Regions from separate parts of the Exiguobacterium sp. OS-77 genome, predicted to be linked through region 4. Evidence: riboswitches for the same ligand, from Rfam matches in the RefSeq annotation. Region 4 holds a riboswitch; each other region holds the start of a gene.

Region 1 (7,220 bases), 260 kb from region 4:
CGGCTGCGTTCCATAAGCCAAAACGGTTCTTTGGTGCAGCGCGAAACATCGAACACGGTGGTAGTTTGACGATTCTTGCGACAGCACTCGTCGAGACAGGATCGCGCATGGATGACGTCATCTATGAGGAATTCAAAGGAACTGGCAACATGGAACTGCATCTCGATCGTAAGTTGTCAGAGCGTCGAATCTTCCCAGCGATCGACATTCGGAAGTCCGGTACACGGAAGGAAGAACTGTTGCTTCCGAAAGAGCAGCTTGATGCGCTTTGGGCGATTCGCCGGACGATGAACGAGTCGAACGAGTTCGTCGATACGTTCCTGCGTAAGATTCGTGATACGAAAAATAATGAAGAATTTTTCGTCGTACTTGAGAAAGAACAGAAGAAGGCGGTTCGACGCGCGCCAGCTAAACCACGTACCGTCAAGAAGGAAACGACGACAGAAAAATAACTATTGCGACGCATAAAAAAATCGTTTAGTATAGGAAGGTAACTTACTCTGGCTCAGCAAATGAACCAGGGCGGAAGGAGAGAAATCAACCATGAAACAAGGAATTCACCCTAACTACAACAAAGTAGTATTTATGGATTCAACGACTGAGTACAAATTCTTAAGCGGTTCTACTCGTTCTTCGAACGAAACGATCACTTGGGAAGATGGTAACGAGTACCCACTCATCCGTGTGGATGTGTCTTCAGACTCGCACCCATTCTACACAGGTCGTCAAAAGTTCAACGCGGCAGATGGTCGTGTCGATCGCTTCAACAAAAAATACGGCCGCAAGTAATTACTTGTTGGTTCTTAAAAAAACAGCCTGCCTCCATTAAGGAAGCAGGCTGTTTTTGTATAGACTGAATTGTGAACGATAAGTGAGATACGTCTTCAAGACGAACGAGAAGGCGATTCCGCCAGCAATCCCGATTAAATAGGGCATGACTTCCGGATGTGCCAAGACATAGTCCATGACTTTATGGAACGAGAGATGGCGGCCGACGAAGTAACCGGCACCTAAGAACACGCTGATCCAAATCAAGGCACCTGTATACGCATAACTCGCAAAAACGCGAAACGGCATTTTTGAGACGCCTGCAAAAAAGGCAGAGAGTTGGCGGAGACCAGGTATGTAGTAACCGATGATCAAGACCGATTTTCCGTAACGACGAAAACCGGCTTCAGCGGAAAGAATATGTTTTTCTGAGATACGCATTTTCGGTCCAACGCGGTGTAGTAGTGGCATACCGAGTTTTAATCCGAGTAAATAGCTGATCGTCATCCCGATGCAACTGCCGGCGTAAGCGGCGAGAATCGTACCGACGAGTGGTAGATTGCCTTGATGCATCCAAAATCCGGACAAAACGAGCAGGGTCTCATCAGGAACCGGCAATCCCACGATACCACCTGCGAGAAGGACGGAGAGACCAAGGGCACCATATTGGTGCAGGATGTCATGTAAGAGATGATGAATCGGGGACACCTTCTTTCGTGAGAATCTTCTTCTTCAGTGTACAGGAAATAGGGGACAGTTGGAATGAAAGGACAAAAATTCTAGGGAAAGAAAAAATGAATTTTGATTTCCGGAAGTCAACCCTTTTTCTCGATACCGTTTCGAGCTATACTCGTTAAAGTGACTATTTTTAGAGGACGGTGTCGGACGATGATGCATGTAATAAATCAGTACGGCTGGATCGAAGTAATTTGTGGCAGTATGTTTTCCGGGAAATCGGAAGAGTTGATTCGTCGTGTCAGACGGGCGCAGTATGGCAAACTGCCCGTGCAAGTATTCAAGCCGGCAATCGACGACCGGTACCATGAAGAGCATGTCGTCTCTCACGTTGGCAACTCTGTCGTAGCGATTCCGATGGCGACGAGTCGTGATCTCTATGCAGCAGTAGCAGAAGAAACACAAATCGTTGGCATTGATGAAGTTCAATTCTTTGATGATGAGATCGTACAAGTCATCGAAGCACTCGCACAAGACGGAAAACGCGTCATTTGTGCAGGCCTTGATCAAGATTTCCGGGCAGAGCCATTCGGGAAAATGCCTGAATTACTGGCGCGTGCAGAATTCGTGACGAAGCTACAAGCGATCTGTCTTTCATGTGGGGATCCGGCTTCCCGGACACAACGTTTGATTGACGGGAAACCAGCGAACTACGATGATCCGATCATCCTAGTCGGAGCGTCGGAATCGTATGAGCCACGTTGCCGTCATTGCCATGAGGTACCTGGAAAACCGAAGCCGCTCCAATCGGTGCAACACCAAGAACGATAAATGAAAAAAGGCGAAGGCTGGGATATAACTCAGTTTTACAGATGATAAAAAGGAATTGCACATCCTGAGTGATGGCGATTCTTTTTTTTTTTTCGTTAAACTCAGCTAGTTAAGTCTCAGCTTCTTTTAGTCACTTTTTTAAACTCGAGATGAATGATAAAGAAAGCTAGGACTAAAAGAATAAAGTAACTAATTACTACTTGTAACAGTTCTTTATCGTGAGTCAGATACTGTGAGTTATAATACGATGCAATTACAATAACAAGGACTAAAGTACGACTTAAAATGAAAAATACTCAAAAATGACGAGAAAGAGCATAAGAGAAAAATAGTATCACTCAACGTGCTAGCATAGGGTTTTCCTGATATCATGCAAATCATGAAAAAATCACACCTTGTTCCAGGAAGATACTATTGTAGCACAGCGTGTGTCAATGTTTTTCAAAGTTGTAATCTAAAAAACATATAAAAATCATTTACATTTTTTGGGATATGATAACCTCTGGGTATGTATTATTTTGGTTTTAGGTCAATCAGAAAAACAAAAACAGGGGGAATTTGGATGAAATCAAATAATGTATGGATGAAATTTTTGATGGTTGCTTTAGTATTCGCTTTGTTTATTGCAAATATTCCAATGAAAAATGTATCTGCTGTCGAAAAAAAATTAAGTGAAAAAGAAGCTGTCGCGATCATGGAAGCGGTAAGTCGTAGTTCTGTTACAAATGAAGATGGTACTGTCTTTGTGAATGAAGAACAATTAAAAAAAGAATTAAAAGGTAATCGGAAATACACAGAGATAAAAAAAGAATTGAAAGAACTTGGATTACTAACTAATGATCCAATTGAAGAAAAAGTATCTTCAAATTCTAGTAAAGCATCTATGATGGCGGCAGCTAGTTCTAGTCAAATCAATCCTAAGTGGAAAGCAGTTCGAGATGCTTGCGCTAAGAAATATATCCAAAATAAATACGGTCTAACAGGAGTTGCAGCAATTGTCGCAGCACTTCTCGAAGGTGATTTCAAAAAAGGACTAAGACTTTTGCTTACAAAAGGAGCAAGCTTAACTTTAGCTGGACTACTGACTACGTACGGTCATATGAATTATAAGTGCATTAAGTTAGCCAACTCTAAACATAGAGTATATAAGTAATTAAAAAGACAATACAGATTCATCAATTGAAATCTCTTATTGTTTTTTTATTATTTGCATTTAACCTTTCGAAGGTTTTTGGTGTAAGGTATAGTGTTTTTGAAGGATTTGTTTAATGGATAAATTGAAAAGATCAAACAACGATAACTGTTGATGTAAGGAATTGGAGGTAAACAAATGAGTAAACACCACAAATCTAGTATACGATTAGTTTTGATTGTATTAGTCACAGTTGCAATCTTGTATTATGGTTTTAACTTTGAAATAGGGTACGGGATAATCTTTTTAATCGCAGCTGTTGGGTGTACCATTTATCTTAACTTTGAAGCAGCTAAAAAAGAAAAAGGTGAGCAAAAAAATCCTATAATTAAATATGGGAGTTTCAGATTGTAGACAACCCCTCATTTCGTAATTGAAATGAGGGGTTGTTGTATGTATTGACTACTTAAATGTAAAAAATGTGGATTCCCAGGACTAATTCGAAATCTTTTTAGGGTTCATGCAATGAAAGTAAGCATCGTTTTTTCACTCCACGGAGCTGCTGTACTCTCCTTTATCTGACATTCTTCCACGCTCTTCGTCTTGGCGGGGGGGAGCTTTTTTTCATGTAAGATCCAATCCTCGTTGACGTCTTGATCTAATGCGTCATTGTACTATTGGATAGCGCGTCGAACGAGCATTTTCTTGAACTTCCGTTTGTTTGTGTTCGCCTTGATATGTGGTAGAGTCGATAAAGATGACCGAATGGACGACGAACCCAGCTTTGACCTCTTGAGTGAGGACACGATAAAAAAGCACTCTCAAAGACGTCCGTACCGTGGGCGAACCTAAAATTTTGAGACCATAAAAAACACTTTCGGAGTGGTACATTTTTAAAAGATACTAACATCGGAGGTGTTTTTGCATGGGCAAAAACGTATATTCAAGCGAAATAAATTGGGCAGTAGTCAAAGGAAAGCTGAGTGGTGAGTTAACGACGAAAGAGATCATGGAGAAGTAAGGTATCAAAAATAAGTAGTATGTCTCGGAGAGGAAACTGTTGGGACAACGCAGTTATCGAATCATTCACTCCATTTTAAAGTCCGAGGAGTTCCAGTACGTCAAATTTAATTCACTAAGAGACCATGAGATCTCTGAGCTCGTTATCAACTACTTAAATTACTACAACGAAGAACGAATCCAAGAAAAATTAGGCTACCTGACACCGAAAAGATATGGTGTACTGGCAGCCTAATCAAGGTGTTTATATGTATCTCATATTGCTGGATCAGTCTACCGGACGTAGTCCTTCCCGAATATAGAGAAATAGGGGGCACCTTTTCTTTCAGCCCAAAACCTAAAACCTAATGGGATGTCATGTTAGTCTTGATCTCTTTGATGGTACGTCGCATGCAAGGAATACCGAATACATATTGAAGAAGCGCTATCTTGATTAACAGAACGAGGTCGGTGCTTGTCCTTGGAAACGATTCGAAATGAACAAAGCGCAATCATTCTCATTAGAAGAAAAAATACGCTTTGCCTACAATCTGTAGCAGCTATTTGCTTCCATATGGAAACGAATAGCTGTTTTTTTGATTCAGCCTGTTTCTTGCGAAAACTGACACGATTGTTCGATAAAGCGAATCGTCTCACGAACAATCAAATCCTGATCATGATCGAGTGTCGCAACGTGATACGAGTTCAGTAAACAGTAGCTTCGTTTATCATTTGTTCCGATGTGCTGGTGCAGATAATCCGAGCTCGAAGGTGGAACGACGTGATCGGTCGCTGAGTAAAGAATCAATGTCGGTAGAAGGATCGATCCAAGGCGTCCTTTTGTTTCATCCATTAGGCGAACAAGTTCGAACGCACAACGGCTCGGAACAAGATCATAGATGATTTCAAAGGCTGCTCGCTTAATGTCCGGTGCGCCTTCCGGTAAATACTCTGGACCGTCCTCGAACGAAAGTGATTCATAGGATGGAACGGAGAGTGCGGCATTGATCGTAATGATGCCGGCAAACGGAATCCCGTCAGCGGCGAGCGACAGCGCAAGCGTCGCACCCATCGATTGACCGATGACGAAGACTTGATCGCATGTTTCTTGTAAACGTTCATAGCCGTCTTGCAGGCTTTGCTTCCAACATCGAGCAGTCGATTGTTCGAACTCGCGGACGTTCGTTCCATGTCCACGTAAGCGCGGGGCATAGACGGTAAAACCTTCAGCAGCGAATGCCTCACCGACGTCCCGTACACTTTGCGGAGTGGCGTTAAAACCATGACAGATTAGAATGCCGATCGATCCACCTTGAAAATAAAACGCTTCAGCACCAGTCAATACAGGATAGTTCATCATTACTATTTTTCCTCCATTCATGAAAAAAACTCGTCGACGTCACTGCTTGGACGCCCACGAGTTTTTCACCGTATCATCCAAAGCCGCGCTTTGCTGGTCGGAGCACCTTACAAATTGCAGGTTGCCGTGAAGTCATAGAGCCAGGTCTCTCGTTCACTCTTGATAAATATCATATTGGAATTGTCGGAATAATCATTGAAACGATGGTAGCACGACCAAAAATGACTTGTCAAATCTTTCTTGACGAATCGTGATCCGTTCATTAAGCTAATTCATAACTTGTAAATCCATCGATATGCGCCAAATGGATTATTTTTGCAAAGTTGGTTGACTTTTAAAGTTTCGACCCGTAATGTAAAAATTAGTTTTACGACATAAGCAACAACGCAACAACACACATACGAATTTCATACCGCAATACTTATCCAGAGAGGTGGAGGGACTGGCCCTACGAAACCTCGGCAACAGACTCATTATGAGCACTGTGCCAATTCCATCAGACAGATGTCTGAGAGATGAGTGGAGTGGATTCTGCCACTGTGCGGATCCAGGTCTCTTCTTGTTTCTCAAGAAGGGACCTTTTTTGTTGAATGAAGGGGGAAAACGGAATGATTGCATTTCATCAAGTCAAAAAAACGTACGTCACGAAAGATCAGACGATTGCAGCGCTCGACGGTGTCGACCTGACGATCGAGAAAGGCGAAATCTTTGGTGTCATCGGCTTTAGCGGTGCCGGGAAAAGTTCACTGCTCCGCTGTGTCAATCTGTTAGAACGACCGACGTCAGGAACGGTGACGGTCGATGGGGAAGATTTAACGCAACTGTCTCCGAAAAAATTACGCCAAGCAAAACAACGGATTGGAATGATCTTTCAGCACTTCAATCTATTGAATGCGAACACGGTCTTTACGAACGTTGCAAAACCACTCGTTCTCGCAGGCGTCAAGAAAGATGAGATTCGCCGTCGGGTGACGGAGTTGCTCGAATTCGTCGATCTCGCGGACAAGGCGGATCATTATCCAGATCAATTGTCGGGTGGGCAGAAACAGCGCGTTGGTATCGCCCGGGCACTCGCGACGCAACCTTCCGTCCTTTTATGTGACGAAGCGACGTCAGCACTTGATCCCCAGACGACACATCATATTCTTCAGTTATTAAAACGGATCAATGCAGAGTACGGGATCACGATTCTTTTGATTACCCACGAGATGGGCGTCATCCGGGAGATTTGCGATCGTGTAGCCGTCATCGAAGCTGGGAAGCTAATCGAGTCAGGAACGGTCTTTGATGTCTTTTCAAATCCGCAGACCGAGACGGCACGGAACTTTGTACGGTCCGTCATGCATGACGAGATTCCAGCGTCGATTCGTCAGTTGATCGAGTCGCGAAATGCGCATCCAATCTATAAGATTCACTTCCTTGGACATCACACCGGACAACCACTCTTGTCGCAAG
Region 2 (7,220 bases), 2.6 Mb from region 4:
CACCATTCGCACCGACAAGCGCGTGGATTTCACCGGATTTCACTTCAAACGAGACTTGTTTTAAGGCTTGCACTCCCGGAAACGCCAGTGAAATCCCGGTCATCTTCAAGTGATGATTGGTAGACGTCATTGTTTCTTATGGACGTCACGCAACCGGTCCATCCACGGTTCATTGAATTTGTCCGATGTACTCCATCCTTTGATGATCGTATCGAGATTGTACATCGTCGTGTCCTGCTTCAACGCCTTCTGCTCCACGAGTTTCGCGTCGAGATCAAAGCTATCCGGTGTCTTCTCGCCAGCGATTTTCTTAGCCAGTAATCGCATGTCCGTTTGTCCAATCAAGAATGGATCCACCGCACTCGTCGAGACCCAGTTACTGCCTTTTTCACGCATCAGGTTGATATCCTGATTCGAGACATCGATCGAGATTAGCGGGATTTCTTGACGTTTATTATCCTTGAGCGATTTGTAAGCCCCTTTTGCGACTTCGTCCCACGCTCCCCAAACCGCATCAATGCTTCCTTTCGGATATTTCGCGAGAATCGCATTCATCTTCGTTGCGATATCCCCTTGGACATCTTGGAAATTTGTCGGTCCAACTGTCTCAAGCGTTTTGATTTTACCGTCTGCTTCGTACGTCTTATAGATTTCCTGACGACGATCGAGCGGGGCAAAACCTGGTCCGAACCAAAGTTTGATGACACGGACTGGCTTTTTGTCCGTCACCTTCGTCACTTCATCAAGCGATAGCTTCGCGAGTTGATGATCGTTTTGGAACGTTTCCGTCACACCTTTTAACGCCGTTCCTTTTTTCTTCGTGACCGTATCGAACGTCACGACCTTCAGCCCTTTGTCGACCGCTGGTTTAATCATGTCATAGGCGTAGTCTTCCTTACCATGCGAGATGATGAGCCCATCATAATCTTGCTGAATCGCTTGCGCGACAAGCTCCTTGAACTTGACGTCGTTACCTTCCGAAATGAACGTGCTGACTTTAAAGCCAAGCGCTTCGCCTTCACTTCGTGCGCCATCAAGGAATTGTTTCGTATGGTCGTCCGATGCTAGGTTGCGGATCACGGCGATCTTGACGTCTGATTGAACCCCTTTTGGTACATCCTTAACGACCTTCGTCGTCGTGGCTTCTCCATTCGCACAAGCCGCTAGTAACAGTGCCGGTGCTAGGACGGCGTAAGCTAGTTTTTTCATGACATATCTCCTTATCCGAGGGGTTGAAGCCCTGTTAATTGTTCAATCGTTTCTTCATTCGGTTGCGTGATGACACCAAGTTCGGTGATGATGCCCGTGATGAATGTGTGTGGTGTGACATCAAACGCCGGATTGAAGACAGCGACGCCTTCCGGTGCTGTCGCGACACCTTGGACAGTCGTCACTTCTTGCGGATCACGTTCTTCGATTTCGATCGCGTCTCCGGAAACGAGCGAGAAGTCGAACGTCGAGAGCGGTGCTGCGACGTAAAACGGAATACCAAAAGCTTGCGCGAGCAATGCTAATTGGAACGTCCCGATTTTATTCGCGGTATCTCCGTTTCGTGTAATGCGGTCGGCACCGACGATGATCGCATCGATCTGTTTTTCTTTCAGCGTATGGGCGACCATGTTGTCCGTAATTAACGTGACATCGATCCCGGCACGTTGAAGCTCCCATGTCGTCAATCGTGCTCCCTGCAGTAACGGTCGCGTCTCACTCGCAAAAACGGATAATTCAATGCCGCGTTCTTTTGCGATGTAGAACGGCGCAAGTGCTGTTCCATAAGCAGCGGTCGCAATCGATCCAGCATTACAAATTGTTAGAATCCGGTCGCCTGACTGGAATAATTCCAGTGCATGAATCCCGATTTGACGTGACGTCTGCGCATCCTGGTCGTATAAAGCGACCGTCCGTTTTTCCAACCGTTCGCGAATCTCTTCTACCGACGTCCCGTCTTGAATGATTGGATTCAATTGATCGAGGACATTTCGCAAGTTGACGGCCGTCGGTCGTGTCGCGAGTAACGTCGCCGATGTCTCAAGCAAGGCTTGCTTGTAGACCGGAAGCGCCGCTTCAAACCGGTATGCTTCTTGAACGAGCACGAATCCCCCAAATAAACTGATCGCAGGTGCGCCCCGAACGCGCAGTTGTTTAATCGCCTCAACGGCTTGCGCGAGATCAGCAATGACTTCATAGTGCTCTTCCTGCGGTAGACGTGTCTGATCGAGAATCGTCAAGACACGGTCTTCGTAACGGATACTTTGAACGAATGTAGTCATCGGCTAAGTTCCTCCGTTACGTCAAAGTTTCGTAAATCATCGAATGTCCGACATTCTGTACGGCGTTTGATTAACGCTGTTCCTAGACGGAGAGCGTGACGTTTCCGCTCTAAGCGTTCCGTCGTTGAATTGATTGATTCTAAATCAGCGACCAGTGCTAGACCGATCGTCCGCCGAATCAATTCGCAACCGGCGAAGCCAAGGGCATCCTGCAAGATCGTGCTCAGTACATCATCGACGAGTCCTGGTGCCTGGAACGGTTCGACGGCTTCCCGTTCCCATAAGGCACGGAACGTTGAAGCGAACGTCAGCCAGAACGTATCGATATCCTTGATTCGGGCGTCACGTCGTGTAGGGTAATCCGGATATGCCGCGAAGAATAAGTGGGCGATGAACTGTCCGACATCGAATCCAAATGGACCATAAAAGGCGAATTCAGGATCGATGACTTTCGTTTCCGTCGCTGAGGCGAAGATGCTTCCTGTATGTAGATCGCCGTGCAGCAATGCATCTCCTTTCGTGATGAAGAGCGCTTCGAGTTTTGCGACTTCGCGTTTCAACTCATCGTCTGCCCATAGACGTGCCACCTCTTCTTCGAGTCCGGCTTCAATCTCGTTCGTCTCCGCGTCATGAAACGGATCCGTGAAGATTAATTTTTCCGTGATGTCGCACAAGTCTGGATTGTAGTACGTTCGGGCGACACGTTTCTTTTCAACCGGACCAAGCGCAAAGTCCGATGTATGGAATAACGTCCGAGCGAGATAAGAACCGATATGTTCCGCAAGCAACGGATACTGTTCACCTGCGAGTAAACCGCTTCGAACGATCGTCAAATGTGAAAGATCTTCCATGACCGTATACGCCTCTTCGTGACTAGCATGAAAAACACGTGGTACGAACGGTACGGCATGTCGCGCGAATTCACGGAGTGCGGATTGCTCGATCCACGCTCGTTCGAGCGATAACGGCCAGCTCTCCCCGACGACCTTCGCATATGGTAATGCTTGTTTTAAAATCAAGCGATGTTCGCCTTCTCGAATCCGAAAGACGAGGTTGAGGTTCCCGTCGCCAATCTCTTCTGCTTCGACGGCTCCATCGCCGATCAGTCCTAATGTCCGAACACGATCAATCGCGTCCTGTTCTGTGAATGCTTTATATGTCATCTCAGTTTCCCCCTATGTGATACACGAAAAAGCGCCTCTTTTCGTCATCGAAAAGAGGCGCAGAAAAGTCACTGCGTCCTCTTATCTCTCAGACGAAACGTCTGTTGGATGTAGCACCGTGCCTAGTGGTCGGTTGCTGCGGCGTCATCGGGCCAATTCCCTCTGCCAACTCGCGATAAGAGTCGTATGTAGTTGTCGTGTGTGATATTGATTTGAATCTTACGCAATCGACTTCCTCGCTGTCAAATCGAAATCAAGCAGAAACGGACATCATTTTTAAGTCATCTATAGAAAGAGTATTTCCAAAAAAATAAATTTTCTAAAAATAGTTTGACAAGTCACGATTCTCATGTAAAAATTGCAATTAGATTTCACAATTTCATCCAATTCTTATCAAGAGCAGACGGAGGGACAAGCCCTACGATGTCGCAGCAACCGACCTTTTGGCACGGTGCTAATTCTTGCAGCTACTAAGCTGACAGATAAGAGTCCACGTTCGAATCATTCATGGTCTCTTGTCGCTGACGAGAGACCATTTTTTTGTTGAAGGAGGAAAGACATGGCTTATATCACTGCTACTTATCAATTGACTGCCCGTGATCGACTCGAGCAGCGCGCTGAACAACTCGCGCTTGGTCTGACAGTCGGTTCTTGGACGGAACTGAATCATCTCGAACAACAACAACTCGCCTCGTTCAAAGGGGAAGTCGTACATACCGAAGAGCGCGATGGCAAAGGATATATCACGATTCGTTATCCGGAACATAACGTGTCGCGCGACTTTTCTGCGATTCTGACGACCGTCTTCGGGAAACTCTCACTCGACGGTGAAATCAAATTAACGGAATTGCTACTACCCGATACATTTACGTCGGACTTTCCAGGTGCGAAATTCGGGATTGAAGGGGTCCGTTCCTTGATCGGTGTCGAAGATCGCCCATTATTAATGAGCATCTTCAAAGGAGTCATCGGACGCGATTTATCGTTTCTTCGTGATCAACTCGAAGGACAACTCGCTGGTGGGATTGATCTCGTCAAGGACGATGAGATCCTATACGACAATCCATTGACGCCAACGATTGACCGGGCACGAATTGGACGTGAGGTCATCGACGCTCACTTCCACCGGACCGGTAAACGCGCGTTATATGCAATCACACTCAGCGGTCCCGTCTTTACGCTCAAGGATAAAGCCAAGCGATTGATTGACGCTGGAGCGACCGCTTTCTTGCTGAATACCTTCACATACGGACTCGACGTCTTACGCGAACTGGCAAGTGATCCGGAAATCAACGTCCCAATCTTCAATCATCCGGCCTATAGCGGTGCGTTGATCGCTAGCCCGAATCACGGAGTCGCAGCTCCTGTCTTACTTGGCACATTACCGCGTGCTGCTGGAGCAGACTTGACGCTATTCCCGTCGCCTTACGGCAATGTCGCTTTGCCAAAGGATGTCGCCCGTGGTATCGCGGTCGAAGCGACCCGTCTCGGTCAGACGAAATCGATCTTCCCGGTTCCTTCAGCCGGTATTCATCCTGGACTCGTCGCTCAACTCGTACGGGACTTCGGGATCGATTCCGTCATCAACGCCGGTGGCGGCGTACATGGTCATCCGCAAGGTGCTGCGGCTGGTGTCACCGCTTTCCGTCAGGCACTCGATGCGGCACTCGCAAATGAATCCCTATCGACGGCAGCATCGCGTCATGAAGAATTACGGATCGCCCTCGACGCTTGGGGGATCAAGTCATGACCGTACGGATTCTTTGTGACTTCGACGGTACCGTGACGACACAGGATAATATCATCGCACTCATGCAGGCATTTGCGCCAGCGAGCGACTTCGAACCGTTGAAACAAGGTGTACTCGACCGGACGTTATCGATTCAAAGTGGTGTCGGGCAAATGTTCGCACTTCTGCCATCTGATGGGAAAGCGTCCTATCTTGACTTTTTACTGGAGCGCGCCGTCATTCGCGACGGATTTTCGGAGTTGCTTCAGTACAGTCGTCGTCAAGACATCGATTTCTCGATCGTCAGCGGCGGAATGGACTTTTTCGTCGAACCGATCTTAGCGCCATTCCTTGAGCAGGAGCGCATCTATTGCAATGTCGCAAATTTTGACGGTCCATTCGTTCATATCGATTGGCCACACGCCTGCGATACCCATTGCACGAACGGGTGCGGCTGTTGTAAAACGTCCGTTGCTCGGACACTACGTAAAGACGGTGACGTCATCATCGTCATCGGCGACTCGGTGACGGACTTCGAACTCGCAAAACAAGCGGATCGTGTCTATGCCCGTGATTATCTGATCACGTTGTGTGAAGAGAACGATATCGCCTATACACCGTTTGAGACGTTCCATGATATCGTTCATGATTTAACACGAGCGGAGGTGACAACATGACATTCATGCGACGCTATGAAGAGCTACGCGCCATCAAACAAGAGCTTGCGGCTCGCGATTGGTTCCCTGGTACGAGTGGCAATCTCGCCATTCGGACATCCGGTGTCCCGGTTGAATTCCTTGTGACGGCAAGCGGAAAAGATAAACGGCAGACGACTCCTGACGACTTCGTTCATGTCGATGCGACCGGTCAATTGATCGGTGAGCAATCCGGGCGTCCTTCTGCTGAGACATTGCTCCATGTCGAAGTGTTCAATCGAACGGACGCCGGTTGTTCCCTGCATGTCCATACGATTGCGAACAATGTGATTTCGGAACTCTATGGCGATCAAGGCAGCATCACCTTTTCCGGTCAAGAAATCATCAAGGCACTCGGACACTGGGAAGAGGATGCGACGGTCACGGTACCGATCATTCCGAATCATGCGGACATTCCGACGCTTGCCGCTGCTTTTGCACCTCATGTCACAGCAGACAGTGGTGCCGTCCTGATCCGCAATCACGGAATCACGGTCTGGGCACCGACCGCCTTTGAAGCAAAGAAACACCTCGAAGCCTTCGAGTTTTTATTCAATTACACGTTGACGTTGCAATCATGCCGTCAATCCATTCATTAAAAGGAGGAATCATCTCATGGCAACAGTCTTATTCCAAGAAACAAACACACGGTATACGGATCAAACGGAAGTCGCTGACTTCCTTGCGTCACGCGGCGTTCTTTACGAACAATGGGACGTTTCGAAACTTCCAGCGCCTCTCGTTGAGAACTTCACACTGACGGATGCAGACAAACAAACGATTCTCGATACGTTCGCTCCCGAAATCAAAGACGTATCAGAACGTCGTGGGTATCAGACAGCTGATATCATCTCACTTTCGGATACGACACCGAACCTGGATGAGTTACTCGTCAACTTCCAGAAAGAACATCATCACACGGATGATGAAGTTCGTTTCATCGTTAGCGGTCATGGCGTCTTCGCGATCAAAGACGAAGAAGTCGGCTACTATAACATCGAACTCAATCCTGGTGATTTGATTTCCGTTCCTGTTAACACACGCCACTACTTTACGCTTCAAGACGATCGTAAAGTCGTTGCTGTTCGGATCTTCGTCACGACAGACGGCTGGGTTCCGATTTATGAAAACGAGACGTCAACGGTCTCTTAAGAACGATATAAGCGCTGATTTCCTTTATGTGAAGGAAATCAGCGCTTTTCTTATCGCACAAACATATCACTACATTGATACGTAACCGATATAATGAAGGAAAAGCGATGAGGAAGTGAGCGTCATGCATATTCGTCCCGTAACGGAACACGACTTATCAGCGATTCTCGCCATCTATAACGAAGGCATCGAAGATCGAATCGCAACGCTT
Region 3 (7,220 bases), 470 kb from region 4:
CGGACTTGGCGCAAAGTACGAGCGCCAGTTGTTCGGAGGCGTCTCTTTCGTGCCATCCTGCCAGATGTACCAGTCATCCTTATCGTTGATCCGCTCACATGACTGACGGAACCAGTCATGCTGGTCACTCGTATGGTTCACGACTAAATCGAGAATGACCTTCAATCCACGGGCATGAGCGGCCGTGATCAACTCCTGTAGATCCCCCATCGTTCCCGCTTTTTCCATGATCTCGTAATAATCGGCAATATCATAGCCGTTATCGACGTCCGGGGAACGATAACACGGATTCAACCACACGACATCGACACCAAGTGAAGCGATGTAATCAAGCTTCTCGATGACACCTCTTAAATCACCGATCCCATCCCCGTTCGAATCTTTAAAGCTACGCCAGTAGACTTGATAGACGACTGCCTCTTTCCAGTTAGCTCGCTTCATCTTCCCACTCCTCTCCCTACTCTTTATTCCCGCTCCACTTATCTGTACCTGTTTATCCGACAATTTTTTTAAATTTCGAAAAAGTTCTTTTCTTTTGACTGAATATTCGTTATCCTTGACGACAATACCACGAAGGAGGCATTCATCCATGAAACATTTCGCTCCATCCATCGCCATTGATCGGCTTCCTGCTCCCGTCTTCGCTGAACTTGCGAACCGAATCGGTGCTGTAAAAGCTGCCGGACATGATGTCATCACACTTGGTCAAGGAACACCCGACCAAACGACGCCTGTACATATTCTCGATGCCTTAAAACAAGCTATCGACGAGCCAACGAACCTTCAATATCCACCATTTCGTGGACATGATTTTCTAAAACAAGCTGTCTCAAACTTTTACGCGACTGAATTCGGTGTCACGATCGATCCGGCAACGGAAGTCGCGATTCTCCTCGGCAGTAAAGCCGGAATCGTCGCCTTACCGCAGACGATCGTCAACCCTGGAGAAGGTGTCATCGTCCCGGATCCAGGATACCCGGATTACCTGTCTGGTGCAGCACTTGCTGGCGCTTACCCGATTACGCTTCCGTTGCTCGAGAAAAATGATTTCTTGCCGGATTATGACTTACTTGATACGACGGACGTTGAGCGTGCCCGGATGTTGTTCCTCAACTACCCGAGTAATCCGACGGGTGCGACCGCGACGGCAGAAGCCTTCGAACAGACAGTCGCTTTCGCCGATGCCCATGATATCTGTGTCGTTCATGACTTAGCATACGGCGGTATCAGTTTCGATGGTCCGACGCGAAGTTTCTTGCAGACGGAAGGGGCGAAAGACGTCGGAATCGAGCTATTCTCACTCTCAAAACGCTTCAACATGTCCGGCTTCCGGATTGCCTTTGCCATCGGAAATCCGTCCGTCATCTCAAGCATCGAAACGTACCAAGAACATCTCTACGTCAGTGCCTTCACACCGATTCAGCATGCGGCGACCGTCGCCCTCACGAGTGACCAGACGTGCGTCCGTGAGTTAAGTCGCTTGTATGAAACACGACGCGATGCGTTGTTCGCAAAACTTGATGCAATCGGCTGGAGTGGACCACGCCCGGGCGGTTCCTTCTTCGTCTGGCTTCCTGTTCCGGAAGGTTACACGTCCCAGAGCTTCACCGATCATCTCCTTGACGAAGCGCACGTCGCTGTGACCCCTGGATCCTTCTTCGGCGAACACGGTGAAGGCTACGTCCGGATCAGCTTGATTGCTGACGTCGAACGTCTAGAAGAAGCCGTCGATCGAATCGGAACGCTCAACCTATTCCGGACACCTGTTGCGGAATAATTCTGAAAAAACATTTGACAGATGGGAATCATTTCCGTTAAAGTAAGTCCCAACAGCATAACTACTTATCGAGAGCGACCGAGGGATTAGGCCCAACGACGTCCGGCAACCACCTGTAAGGAACGGTGCCACATCCTACAGAATGATTTTCATTCTGAGAGATAAGTTACGAAATCTTACACTTTCGTCGCTTTTTTCTGGTTGCTCCGCTACTAGGAAAAAGCGACTTTTTTTGTATGAGGAGATGAGCGGATGATTGAATTCAAACACATTACAAAACGGTTCGTCCGAGATCGGACCCCGATTTTTGCCTTACGGGATGTCGATTTGACGATCCAAAAAGGAGAAATCTTCGGAATCATCGGTGAGTCCGGTGCCGGTAAAAGTACGTTGCTTCGCCTAATCAACGGGCTCGAGCATCCGACACAAGGAACCGTCAAGGTCGACGGTGTCTCGCTCGGCGGGATGTCAAAAGCAGATTTGCGTCAACTTCGCTTGCGGACAGGAATGATCTTTCAACATTTCCAATTGATTCAGTCGCGCAACGTCGCAGATAACATCGCTTTTGCGCTCAAGGCCGCTGGCGTCAAACGAGCAGATTTCCCGGAGCGGATTCGCGAACTCGTCTCGCTCGTCGGACTTGAAGGATTTGAGACGAACTTCCCGAGTCAATTAAGCGGTGGGCAGAAACAGCGCGTCGGGATTGCCCGGGCACTCGCAAACAATCCGACCGTCTTGTTATGTGATGAAGCGACATCCGCTCTTGACCCCGTTACGACACTACAGATCCTTGAACTGCTGAAGGATTTGAATGAACGACTCGGGTTGACGATCGTCCTCATCACGCATGAGATTGATGTCGTCAAACAGATTTGCCATCGTGTCGCGGTCATGTCACAAGGTGAAGTCGTTGAAGTCGCCTCAACCTATGACTTGTTCAGTCAAGCTAAGCATCCGGTGACGCAACATTATGTCGATACGGCACTACAAATCGAATTGCCGGAACGCATCTTACAGGCAACCCCAGGCAAGATCATCCGCTTGCAGTTCACGGGCGAAAAGACCGGTGAGAGTACGTTATCAGAAGCGATCCGCCGTTACGATATCTCAGTCAGCATCTTGCACGGCAAGGTCGACTACATTCAAGACGTCGCCTTCGGTGTCCTCATTGTCAGCTTGACGGGATCATCCGATCAAATCGCTCTTGCCCTCGACTGGCTCGCGACGGAACTTCATGCACTCGAGGTGATTCAGGATGTGGCTTGATCGTATTCAAACGATGTTACCTGAGCTCTTGAAGGCACTCGGCGAGACAGCATGGATGGTCGGAATTTCACTTGCTTTCGCATTGGTCGTCGGGATTCCGCTCGGAATTCTCTTGTTTGTCACCGACCGCGGATTATTTTTTCAAAACCTTGCCGTCCGCCGTGTTCTTGACTTCGTCGTCAACATCGTCCGGTCGCTACCGTTCATTATCTTGTTGGTCGCCCTCATTCCGTTGACGAAGTTCTTACTCGACAATACGATCGGTCCGACGGCAGCATCTGTCAGTCTCAGTGTCGCAGCGATTCCATTTCTCGCGCGACTCGTCGAAACATCACTCCGTGAAATTCCGCCTGGTCTAATCGAAGCAGCGGAAGCCTGTGGGGCGAAACCATTGCGGATCATCGTCAGTGTCCTCTTACCGGAAGCACTCCCTGGCATCATTCAGGGCATCACATTAACGACGATCAGCTTGATTGGCTTCTCAGCGATGGCTGGTATCGTCGGCGGCGGTGGTGTCGGTGACCTCGCGATCCGTTTCGGTTACTATCGCTACGATAATCTCATCATGATCGTGACGATCGTCGTGCTCATCGTCATCGTTCAAAGTATTCAAGCACTTGGCAATCAACTGGCGCGAAAAACAGATAAACGCTAATCACACATACAAAGGGAGAGTGGAATCATGAAAAAACGATATGCCTTTTTAGCAACAGCCTTACTCGGTGCAGGAGTCCTCGCAGGATGTGGAGACAGCAGCGCTGATGAAAAAAACAAGACGATCAAGATCGGGGCGACGAGCGGTCCGTATAGCGACATGGTCAAACAAGCGATTCAGCCACAACTCGAAAAGAAAGGCTATAAAGTCGAAATCGTCGAGTTCAGCGATTACATTCAACCGAACATCGCCCTCGGTAGCGGCAATATCGACGCCAACTTGTTCCAACACTCGATCTATCTAAAAACGTTTTCTAAAGAAAAGAATCTCGACTTAAAAGGACTGATCACGGTTCCGACAGCACCGATGGGACTATACAGTAAAACAGCGAAGACACTTGACGACGTCAAGACAGGTGCTGAAGTCGCGACGCCGAATGATCCGACGAACCAAGCACGGGCACTGAACTTGCTTGCGGAACAAGGGTGGATTGAACTCAAGCCGGATGCTGATCCTCTGACCGTTTCAGAAAAAGATATCGTCAAGAATCCGAAGAAACTCGTCATCAAACCACTCGAAGCGGCTCAACTGCCACGCGCTGTCGAAAGTGTCGATATCTCAGCCGTTCCAGGGAACTTCGCACTTGCTGCGAAATTCGACTTACTTGATGCGTTAGCACTTGAGACGATGGACGAACAATACCGGAACCTCGTCGCTGTCCAAACGAAAGATGCTGACAAACAAGTCGCAAAAGACTTAAAAGCAGCCGTCGAATCGGACGCCTTCAATGAAGTTATCGAAAAATCATTCAAAGGCTTCAGCAAGCCTGAATGGGCAAACTGATGTAAAAAACGACCGGAATTCAAGGAGAGATCATCTCTTTGAATTCCGGTCGTTTGGTGTTAGAACCGATACCACATCAGTTCTTCATCATGATAGGTATCATCGATTTTCAGCGCCCGTGGTTCAATCGCGTATGATTCAAAACCAAGCGACCGATACAACGCTTTAGCAGCTTCGTTCGTCCGGACGACCGAGAGATGGACTTGCTCAATTACAGGATGCTGCTTTAATGTACGTAATGCCTCTTCTACAAGGTGTCGTCCGACCTGTTGTTTTCGGGCGCGTGGCGTGACGTACATCGCAAATACATTCGCTCGATGTCGCATCTTGAACGGCTCGGAGCAGACGATAGTGACGACACCGACGAGTTCATTTTCATGAAACGCACCAAACGTCATCGACTGTTCGCTTTCAAGACGAGTTGCGTACCGTTCGACGGATCGATCTTTTTCTGATTCATAATCAGAGCCAAATGCCTCAGGATGGTTTCGTAAGGCTTCTAATCGAAACGCTTTATAGAGTACTGCATCTTCTGGATTCAATCGACGGATTTCCAACATCCCCACCTCCTGCCTTTAGTGTAAAACACATCGCTTCATGAAAAAGAGGACGACATCGTGAAATATCGTCCTCCATTTTTCTATTTTAAGGTGTTCGGAAATTAATCGTGAAGTATGGCGCGTTACTCCGGAAAGCCACACCGATGTCAGCTTGTTTGTACTCTTTTTTCAAAATATTTTCTCGATGCCCTTTTGAATTCATTAAGCCCCAATGTGATGCAAAGACATTCGGATAGCCCATTGATAGATTTTCACCAGCATAGCTGAACCTGATTCCTTCACGCTTCATCCGGTCGAACGGATCACGCCCTTGCGGATCCGTATGTGCGAAGAAATTATTCTTCGCCATATTTTCGCTATGACCGCGTGTCACTGGCTTCAGTGCCGTATACGGAGCCAACGGATTTAACTTGTAGTCAGCCCGTTCCCAGTTCATCAATCGTAGCATCAGCTTCTCATCCGTCGTTCGTAACGCATTCGAAGCCGTACCATAGAAACCCTTTTTCTTCGCTTCGACGTCTTTCGGAATCGACAGTGTCGCTTTCACCTTATTCCCATCATGTTGGTCGAAGAAATAGGTGACGTAATTCCCCTTCTTCTCATAGACGGCTGCATGATCCAGGTTCAACATGTAGTTCGTGTTGCCTTTACGGTAGGACTTCACTGCGGTCCATCCTTTTTTCTTCAGCGATGATTCCGTATCCTTGTTCAAGACTGCCCCTTGCGTTGTTATACCATTTTTAAATCGGTACTTTCCGTATTCCTTACCGTCCTTCGTCAACGATACGAATTCTTCGCTGGACGTCCGCCTGACTTCCCAGTCGTAACCTGGATATTCACTGCTATATCGATCAATCAGCTTGCCGCCACTTTTCGGATAATCGGCTTCTGCCTGTTCCATTGGAATGTTCTCGTAGCCGAAAAAAGCTACTGCTGCTACTCCGACGATCAACCATTTTTTCATATCTTCGTTTCGCCTCCTTTAATCATTACCTTTATTTTAAAAGAAAATGATTCTTTCGAACAGTCATTGGCTCTTAATTGTCTAAATCACATTTTCCGTTCACAAATTAGACACGTTTTATGAGAACGTTCTCATATTATTAAAATGCTTTCGTTAAGAGGATTCTTAAAAGTATTTAGTACATATACTAAACCATCTTTCCCTTTTCTTAAAATGTGTGAACATTCTTTTATTTCATCATTCGAGATTTTTGATTGCTCTCGGAATTCTTACTCGGTATCATTAGAATTCGTAAGCCAAACTTTCAATGCTTTTCCAAATAACATAATGAAATGAAGGAGTTGACCTATGGTTTTACTGTATTTCATTTATGAGTCCATCGCCTTTTTACCGATTCAGCAATATTTATTTTCTGGATGGATGATTCTCGTCGTGTTGACGGTTTCATTCAGTTTAGCGAATGCACACGAAGATGTACGATTGAATCAACGACTCGGTTTTGAGTTACTCGTTCCTGGTTCTGGTATGTTGCTTTGCAAACAATTCATTCCTGGTCTCGCCATTATCCTATTTTTGATCATGGTACACTTCACGTATATGTTCCGCGTCATCCCTCTTCCTGTCGCGTTAATCTCGACACTTTCGATTAGCACACTTTCTTTTCTTTCTCTCTTTTTCTCGTCACGCAAAAAAGCGGACCGTTAAGTCCGCTTTTCATCATTGATATTTCGTTGTTTCTTTCAAACGATAGAAATGAGAAAGTTCTAACCAAATCGTTTTTCCTTTTTTCGTCTTCACTTGAATATATGGTCGATCTTGCGATACACGCAGTGCGAGCAACTCACCTTGTTGCTCTCCAGTTGTTCCGCTCGCTTTTAACCAATGACGACCTAATTTCCATTCGAGGAAGATATGTTTTCCTTTTTGAACGGCACGCCATTTTCCGATTTCTGCGATGCCTTTGACCGGAACGGCTGTCTCTGCACCTTGAATCGAGATGATCGCCGGATCGTGGTCACTCGCGCTACCGTCTGCTTCCATATACTCCGAGTTGATGTTGACGATATCAGAAGACGTATAACGTTTTAAGTTGTTCGAAATCAAGATGTGATCGAGCACTTGAGCATTTCCGTTATAGACGTAAGAGTATCGCTC
Region 4 (7,220 bases):
CCGTCAATCAAGACTTGTTTGAAGGCACCGCCACCACCGATGATCAATAGCATCATCCCGATTTGGGCGATCGCCGTCGTACACGATTCCATGACCGTTTGCATCGGAATCTGACGCGCGATCCCCATCGTGTAGACCGCGACGAGTAATGAAATCAACATCGCCGTTGAAGCGTTCCCGATGAACTCAATCGCCGAGATGACGCTGTTTTCACCCCAGCCGAGTGTTTCTTGTAAGAGCGTGAAGATCGTTGCGACCGACATCAAAAGAACCGGTAGCATCGCCGTGAAGACACTGATGCCGAAGCCTGGTGTCTCGTCTAAATCAAATTCTTTTTGTTCCCCGAGTGACGCGATGTTTCCTGTCCGTGTAAACGATTCAGGAACGAGTCGTTTCGCGATTTTCGTAAAGATAGGACCGGCAATGATGACCGTCGGAACAGCAACGATGAAACCATACAATAAGACTTCCCCGATATTGGCTTTATATTCCCCAGCGATGACGGTCGGACCTGGGTGAGGTGGTAAGAAGCCGTGCGTGACAGACAGGGCTGCGACCATCGGGATTCCGAGATATAGAATCGAGACACGAAGCTGACGTGAAATCGCAAAGACGATTGGAATCAACAGGACGAGTCCGACTTCGAAGAAGAGGGCGATCCCGATGATGAATGAAGCGACGACGACTGCCCACTGGATGTTCTTTTCCCCGAACCGGGCGACAAGCGTCATGGCGATTCGCTGCGCCCCCCCGGCGTCAGCGATCAGCTTTCCAAGCATGGCACCAAGACCAAAGATCAATGCGAGGTGACCAAGCGTTCCTCCGATACCAGCTTCGATCGTTTTGACGATCTGATCGAGCGGCATGCCGAGCAGTAGTGCAACGCCAAAGGAAACGATGATGAGTGAGACGAACGTATTTAATTTCAACCCCATGATGAGAACGAGCAACGCGACGATCCCAATTCCTACGATGACTAAAGGCATGATGACTTCCCCCAAAAGATTAAGTTAGTTTTCTTCTTGAATCAAGCTCCGTTGATACGTAGCGATTCGTTTATGATCCTCAGACAATGTTCGAGCCAAGCTAATGAAAATCGGTAAGAGCTGACGATATTCATGCATCGCTTCTTCATTTGGTACATGACGATGCGTTTCCCCGATCATCTCGGAGACGACTTCGAACGAATCGACTTCCCCCGTCGCATACAATCCGAGAATACACGCACCGAGACATGAACTTTCAAAGCTTTCCGGAATGACGACTTCTGATTCAAAGATGTCCGCCATCATTTGGCGCCAGACTTCGGACCGGGCAAACCCACCCGTCGCCTGAATCCGTGTCACAGGACCGTCCATACACTCAATCAGAGCAAGGAAGACGGTATAGAGATTGTAGATGACGCCTTCTAGTGCTGCCCGGATCATATGCTCTTTTTTATGCGAGAGCGTCAAACCGAAGAACGAACCGCTGACATCCGGATTCCAGAGCGGCGCTCGTTCACCGGACAAGTAAGGATGGAACAATAGCCCGTCGGATCCAGGACGGACGCGTTCGGCAATCTTCGTCAAAACAGCGTACGGATCGATGCCAAGGCGTTTTGCTGTCTCGACTTCTGCTGACGCGAGTTCGTCTCGGATCCACCGTAAGACCATTCCGCCATTATTAACGGGTCCGCCGATGACCCAGTGGTCCTCGGTCAGCGCGTAACAGAACGTCCGTCCCTTTTCATCGGTCTGCGGACGATCAATGATTGTTCGGATGGCACCGCTCGTTCCGATCGTGATCGCAATTTCCCCTTTGCGAATCGCGTTGACACCTAAGTTAGAAAGGACACCGTCACTGGCACCGACTAGGAACGGCGTATCGACGGAGAGTCCCATTTGTCGTGCGTAATCAGCATTCAGTCCAGTACATGACGTCGTCGTCGGTACGGGTTCCGATAAGTAGCTGGCATCGATTCCCGCGACGTGTAACGCGCCCGTATCCCAGCCTAATTCATGAATGTTGAAGAGACCGGTCGCTGAAGCGAGAGAGTGGTCGATGACATATCTGCCGAACAGTCTTTGGAACACGAATTCCTTGATCCCGATATATTTTTTCGTTTGAGCGTGGAGATCAGGACGATCTTCGACGAGCCAACTGATTTTGCTGAGCGGTGACATCGGATGGATCGGTGTTCCGGTCCGGTGATAGATCGATAGACCATATTGTTCCTTGATCTTGTTCGACCATGCTTCACTCCGACTGTCTGCCCATGTGATGCAGGCAGTCAATGGTTGATGTTGTGCGTCCATCGCGATCAAGCTGTGCATAGCACTACTGAACGCGACGAACTTCGGTGGCATGCTCGGATGACGTTTCGTGATCAAGCGGATCGATTCGAGTACAGCATCAAAAATTTCTTCCGGATCCTGCTCCGCCGTCGAGCGGTTTGGTGTATGGAGCGGGTAACCGACGTTCGTTTGTCCGATGACCTCTCCTTTTGTCGTAAATAAGACCGCTTTCGTACTCGTCGTTCCGATATCGACGCCTAACATGTATTCAGTCATGTGAATCGACTCCTTTCGACATCATTTGTTGCGTTTTCCAGAGATCTTCGACTTCCTGGACGTCATCAAAGTTCTGATGTAAGGAAGCGACCATCCGTTCACGATCCCCTGTCTCGATCGCTTCGATGTACAAGGCGTGGTTCGCGAGGATGCGTTCGAAGTCTTCGATGTCTTCCTCGAATCGTACCCGCATCGATAGGAGGATGAAACTTTCCATGACCGGTTTGAGATTTTGCCAAATCATGCTGACATATCCATGATCAATCGAGCGGATGATTGTTTCGTGAAACAGAACGTCCTGGAAGGAGAATTCATCGGCATCCTTGTATTTGATGGCAACTTTCATCATTTCGAGAATTTTACTGAGTTCACGGACGAGTTCTGCCCGTTCGATTTTGACGAGTCGTTCGAAGACGAACGTTTCAATGAGTAGCCGGACATCATAGATTTCCTGAATGTCGCGCTCAGACAAACCGACGACGACCGCGCCCATTCGTTCGAGACGAATCAATTGTTCGGATGCAAGAACCTTTAACGCATCACGGACGGGCGAGCGACTGACTGAAAAATCAGAGGCTAATTTGTTTTCGGATAAAATGGTACCGCTTTCAATCTTTCCTGAAATGATGCGCATCCGTAGCTCGTGTGCGACACGATCTCCAGCGGAAGCTTTTGCTAACCACTTCAAGGGGTATAACAGTTCTGACATGGAATCACCTGATTTCTAAAGTGAGTATACTTGTATACAAGTTAGTATAAACGTTTTTTTCTAAAATGCAAACGCTTAACTTACATTTTAGTGATTCAAGCAGGAATCAGGAAAATGGTTTCCGATATGTTAGGGTGAAGGAGTAAGTAACGAATCGATTAGTTAAAAAGGAGGTAATGCATATGCATGTTTTAGTCGTAGGTGCCGGAGCAGTTGGAGGTTATTTCGGGGGACGTCTTGCTGAGCAAGGGGAACAGGTGACATTCCTTGTTCGTCCGAAGCGCTATGAACAATTACAAAAGACAGGGTTACAGATCACTAGTCCTCATGGTGATGTTATGATCACGCCTCAGTTAGTGACACGAGACATGCGACTGAATCACACATTTGATGTCGTCTTACTTTCGACGAAAGCCTATCACTTGGATGATGTCCTACAGGATCTTGCGCCATTTGTTTCGAGCGAGACGTACATCATTCCTTTGTTGAACGGCATGCAGCATATACGACGGTTAACAGAAGTCTTCGGAGAAGATCGAGTACTGGGCGGGCTTTGCTTCATTGAATCGACGCTTGATGCAGAAGGGCGTATTGTACAGACAAGCCCGTCGCATCGGCTATTGTTTGGTTCACGAACCGGTAAACCAACAGCGCGTTTAGAGGAGATTGCAACACGTTTTGCGAAAGCGAAGGCACCGATGACGTACTCGATGCATATCATGGATGACATGTGGCAAAAGTACCTCTTCATTTCGACATTTGCGGGCGTGACGACACTATTTCGCTCTGCCATCGGTCCAATTCGCAAGGACCCAATTGGTCATCAGATGATTCAAGACGTCATGAAGGAAGCGAAGCAAGCGATGGAAGAACAAGGCGCAGTCTTTAATGACGATGTAGAAGCGGTCTTGCTGAAGCAGATGCATGCAATGGAAGACACGATGAAATCGTCAATGTTACGGGACATGGAAAAGGGTCAGCCCGTCGAAGTGAAACATTTCTTTAGTACGTTGCTCGAAACACGCTCTTCACGTCATCTTCAACTGATTGAATCTAATTTATGGATCTATCAAAAAAATCGGGAAATGCCTGTTGACTGAATTATCTGCATTCTGATATGGTTAGGAACAATTACATACTTATCCAGAGAGGTGGAGGGACTGGCCCTATGAAACCTCAGCAACAGGTCGAAAGATACTGTGCTAATTCCTGCGGGTGCTGCACCCGATCGATAAGATTTCCGAATTGTCGACCGACGCATCCGTGAGGATGCGTTTTTTGTTTGAAATAGGTGGAACGAGGAGGAAATGGATTCATGAAAACGAGCGGAGCATTTCGACGCAAGATGGAATCACGTCATCTGATCATGCTGTCGTTAGGTGGTGTCATTGGAACAGGATTATTTTTAAGTACAGGTTATACGTTGGAACAAGCAGGACGTGTCGGAACGATTTTATCGTATTTGATCGGAGCCGTCGTCGTTTACTTAGTCATGTTAAGTCTCGGTGAACTCGCCGTGCACATGCCGGAAACCGGATCATTCCATAAGTACGCAACGAAGTACATTGGACCCGGCACCGGTTATACAGTAGCCTGGCTCTACTGGCTGACGTGGACGGTCGCCCTTGGTTCAGAATTCACGGCAGCAGGCATTTTGATGCAACGTTGGTTCCCGTCGATTCCGGTTTGGGTGTTCAGTGCCTTGTTCGCTGCGATGATCCTTGGTATCAACGTCTTGAAGGTTCGTGTGTTTGCTGAAGTCGAGTTTTGGTTCTCCGCCATTAAGGTCGTGACGATCATTGCGTTCATTTTACTCGGTGCGGGAGCGATCGTCGGCTTCATTCCACTGCAAGATGGTAGCCCGGCCCCATTCTTTTCTTCGTTAACCAAAGGCGGGTTGTTTCCAAATGGTGCTTTCGTCATCTTCATGACGATGCTTGCCGTGAACTTTGCTTACTCGGGAACGGAACTGATCGGTGTCGCAGCAGGTGAAGCGGTCGATCCGAAACGGACGATTCCGCTTGCGATCCGGACGACGATCTTGCGACTCGTCCTCTTCTTCGTCGGTACGATCATCGTGTTAGCCGTCTTATTGCCAACGGATGGGAAAGGTGTACTCGAAAGTCCGTTCGTCGCCGTGTTCGAACGGATCGGAATTCCCTACGCAGCAGACGTGATGAACTTCGTCATTTTGACAGCGATTTTGTCGGCAGCGAACTCTGGACTTTACGCCGCCTCTCGGATGCTCTGGTCGCTTGCGAACGAACGTATGATTCCACGCTTCTTCGCCCAGGTGACACCAAGTGGGGTTCCACTTCGAGCTGTATTGTTCAGCATGCTTGGCGGAGGACTTGCCTTGCTGTCTAGCATCTATGCAGCAGGAAGTGTCTATATCGCGCTCGTCTCGATTTCCGGTCTCGCTGTTGTCGTCGTCTGGATGAGTATCAGCATTGCCCAGTATCGCTTCCGGAAACAATTTCTACGCGAAGGGCATACGGTCGACGAATTGGTCTATCGCACACCACTCTTTCCATTCGTGCCGATCGCCGCTTTCGTTGTCTGTTTGATTTCCCTGATTGGTATCGGATTTGATCCGACACAACGAATCGCCTTGTACTGTGGTATTCCATTCATCGTGATCTGTTATGTCGTACATGCGTTCACGAATTCTTCTCAGAAACGGAGTGTTGAAGATGTCCCGAATCAAAAATCCAGTTGATCAACGATTACAGGAAGTTCCCTTTCTCATTTTAGATGGTGCCCTTGCAACCGAACTTGAACAGAAGGGATTCGACCTGAACGACCCGCTTTGGTCAGCACGTCTCTTGATCGAAGCACCGGAACAAATCGAACACGTCCATCGTGACTACTTTGAAGTAGGTGCCGATGTTGCCATCACTTCAAGCTATCAAGCAAGTATCGAAGGCTTCAAACAACGTCATATCACGACAGAGGAAGCACAGGCGCTGATCCGACAAACGGTCACCTTGGCGCAAAATGCACGCACGCGTAGCGGAAAGAGTGACGCATTAATCGCGGGATCAGTGGGTCCTTATGGTGCCTACTTAGCAGATGGTTCTGAGTATCGCGGTCATTATGGGGTGTCAGCAGATGTGCTGGAAGCCTTCCACAGACCACGAATCGAAGCATTGATTGAAGCGGGGGCTGATCTGCTGGCATTCGAGACGATTCCGTCGCTCGAGGAAGCTGTTGTGTTGTTCCGGATTCTCGAAGCGTATCCGGAAGTGTCCGCTTGGCTAACGTTCTCGCTTCAAGATGCGACGCACATTAGTGAAGGAACGGCACTTGCGACGTGTATTGAAACAGTTGGACAGCATCCGCAACTGGCAGCAATCGGTGCAAATTGCTTTCCGGCATCTTACGCGACCGACTTTATCCGTCACGTCAAGGCGTTGACGAGTGTTCCAATCATCGTCTATCCGAACTCCGGTGAGGTCTATGATCCGGTCGCAAAAACGTGGTCGGGTACGAATCAATGTACGTCGTTCCAAACTGTCGCGAAAACGTGGTATGAGGCAGGGGCACGATTGATCGGTGGTTGTTGCCGAACGTCACCCGAACACATCGCACAAATTCGTTCGGTTTGTCAGGTTTCTCATACATCATGAATAATGACGAAAAAACGGACGCGAAATCGATTGATTTCGCGTCCGTTCTTTTAATATGGTGTGATTCCGTTATCGTTCGCGCAAAGCACGGTTGAATTGTTGCAATAGACGTCCGAAATCTTCGGCATCATCCGATGGCCAGTCCGTCAGTAGACGTTCGATGCTCGCGAGGCGCGCTGTTCGGTAAATCGTGAGTTCTTCTTGTCCTTTATCCGTAATATGATAGAAGAAGGCACGACCATCTGTTGGATCTTTTACTTTTTCAACAAGTTGCTTCTGATCGAGTGCTGCAGCTTGGCGACTGACGGTCGAGACATCGAGCTGGAGTTC

What was found. A riboswitch is a leader RNA that binds a small molecule or an ion and turns the genes downstream of it on or off. The one in region 4 is predicted to bind S-adenosylmethionine.
Region 1: it holds a riboswitch for S-adenosylmethionine, as region 4 does, so the genes downstream of both, EXG77_RS01830 (carboxylesterase) here and EXG77_RS00415 (amino acid permease) in region 4, are expected to answer to the same signal.
Region 2: it holds a riboswitch for S-adenosylmethionine, as region 4 does, so the genes downstream of both, EXG77_RS13920 (2,3-diketo-5-methylthiopentyl-1-phosphate enolase) here and EXG77_RS00415 (amino acid permease) in region 4, are expected to answer to the same signal.
Region 3: it holds a riboswitch for S-adenosylmethionine, as region 4 does, so the genes downstream of both, EXG77_RS02680 (methionine ABC transporter ATP-binding protein) here and EXG77_RS00415 (amino acid permease) in region 4, are expected to answer to the same signal.

Annotation. Positions count from the first base shown of each region.
Region 1 covers NZ_DF239008.1:350,092-357,311, forward strand. The annotation lists gene rho (transcription termination factor Rho) at 1-452, shown strand, start outside; gene EXG77_RS01795 (type B 50S ribosomal protein L31) at 544-789, shown strand; gene EXG77_RS01800 (DedA family protein) at 826-1,476, opposite strand; gene EXG77_RS01805 (thymidine kinase) at 1,660-2,274, shown strand; gene EXG77_RS01810 (hypothetical protein) at 2,837-3,427, shown strand; gene EXG77_RS16650 (IS3 family transposase) at 4,557-4,661, shown strand; gene EXG77_RS01825 (transposase) at 4,771-4,917, opposite strand; gene EXG77_RS01830 (carboxylesterase) at 5,007-5,765, opposite strand; SAM riboswitch class I at 5,833-5,934, opposite strand; SAM riboswitch class I at 6,184-6,287, shown strand; gene EXG77_RS01835 (methionine ABC transporter ATP-binding protein) at 6,374-7,220, shown strand, end outside.
Region 2 covers NZ_DF239008.1:2,725,083-2,732,302, forward strand. The annotation lists gene EXG77_RS13900 (sugar ABC transporter ATP-binding protein) at 1-130, opposite strand, end outside; gene EXG77_RS13905 (sugar ABC transporter substrate-binding protein) at 127-1,209, opposite strand; gene mtnA (S-methyl-5-thioribose-1-phosphate isomerase) at 1,221-2,270, opposite strand; gene mtnK (S-methyl-5-thioribose kinase) at 2,267-3,433, opposite strand; SAM riboswitch class I at 3,512-3,615, opposite strand; SAM riboswitch class I at 3,821-3,922, shown strand; gene EXG77_RS13920 (2,3-diketo-5-methylthiopentyl-1-phosphate enolase) at 3,993-5,183, shown strand; gene EXG77_RS13925 (2-hydroxy-3-keto-5-methylthiopentenyl-1-phosphate phosphatase) at 5,180-5,839, shown strand; gene EXG77_RS13930 (methylthioribulose 1-phosphate dehydratase) at 5,836-6,456, shown strand; gene EXG77_RS13935 (acireductone dioxygenase) at 6,473-7,009, shown strand; gene EXG77_RS13940 (arsinothricin resistance N-acetyltransferase ArsN1 family A) at 7,134-7,220, shown strand, end outside.
Region 3 covers NZ_DF239008.1:557,542-564,761, reverse strand. The annotation lists gene EXG77_RS02690 (alpha-glucosidase) at 1-441, opposite strand, end outside; gene EXG77_RS02685 (aminotransferase class I/II-fold pyridoxal phosphate-dependent enzyme) at 590-1,777, shown strand; SAM riboswitch class I at 1,840-1,945, shown strand; gene EXG77_RS02680 (methionine ABC transporter ATP-binding protein) at 2,030-3,043, shown strand; gene EXG77_RS02675 (methionine ABC transporter permease) at 3,033-3,698, shown strand; gene EXG77_RS02670 (MetQ/NlpA family ABC transporter substrate-binding protein) at 3,726-4,541, shown strand; gene EXG77_RS02665 (GNAT family N-acetyltransferase) at 4,601-5,101, opposite strand; gene EXG77_RS02660 (CAP domain-containing protein) at 5,187-6,065, opposite strand; gene EXG77_RS02655 (hypothetical protein) at 6,414-6,770, shown strand; gene EXG77_RS02650 (FN3 associated domain-containing protein) at 6,783-7,220, opposite strand, start outside.
Region 4 covers NZ_DF239008.1:85,242-92,461, forward strand. The annotation lists gene EXG77_RS00395 (GntP family permease) at 1-986, opposite strand, end outside; gene gntK (gluconokinase) at 1,011-2,552, opposite strand; gene EXG77_RS00405 (GntR family transcriptional regulator) at 2,545-3,261, opposite strand; gene EXG77_RS00410 (ketopantoate reductase family protein) at 3,444-4,361, shown strand; SAM riboswitch class I at 4,398-4,499, shown strand; gene EXG77_RS00415 (amino acid permease) at 4,577-5,980, shown strand; gene mmuM (homocysteine S-methyltransferase) at 5,955-6,890, shown strand; gene EXG77_RS00425 (MarR family winged helix-turn-helix transcriptional regulator) at 6,960-7,220, opposite strand, start outside.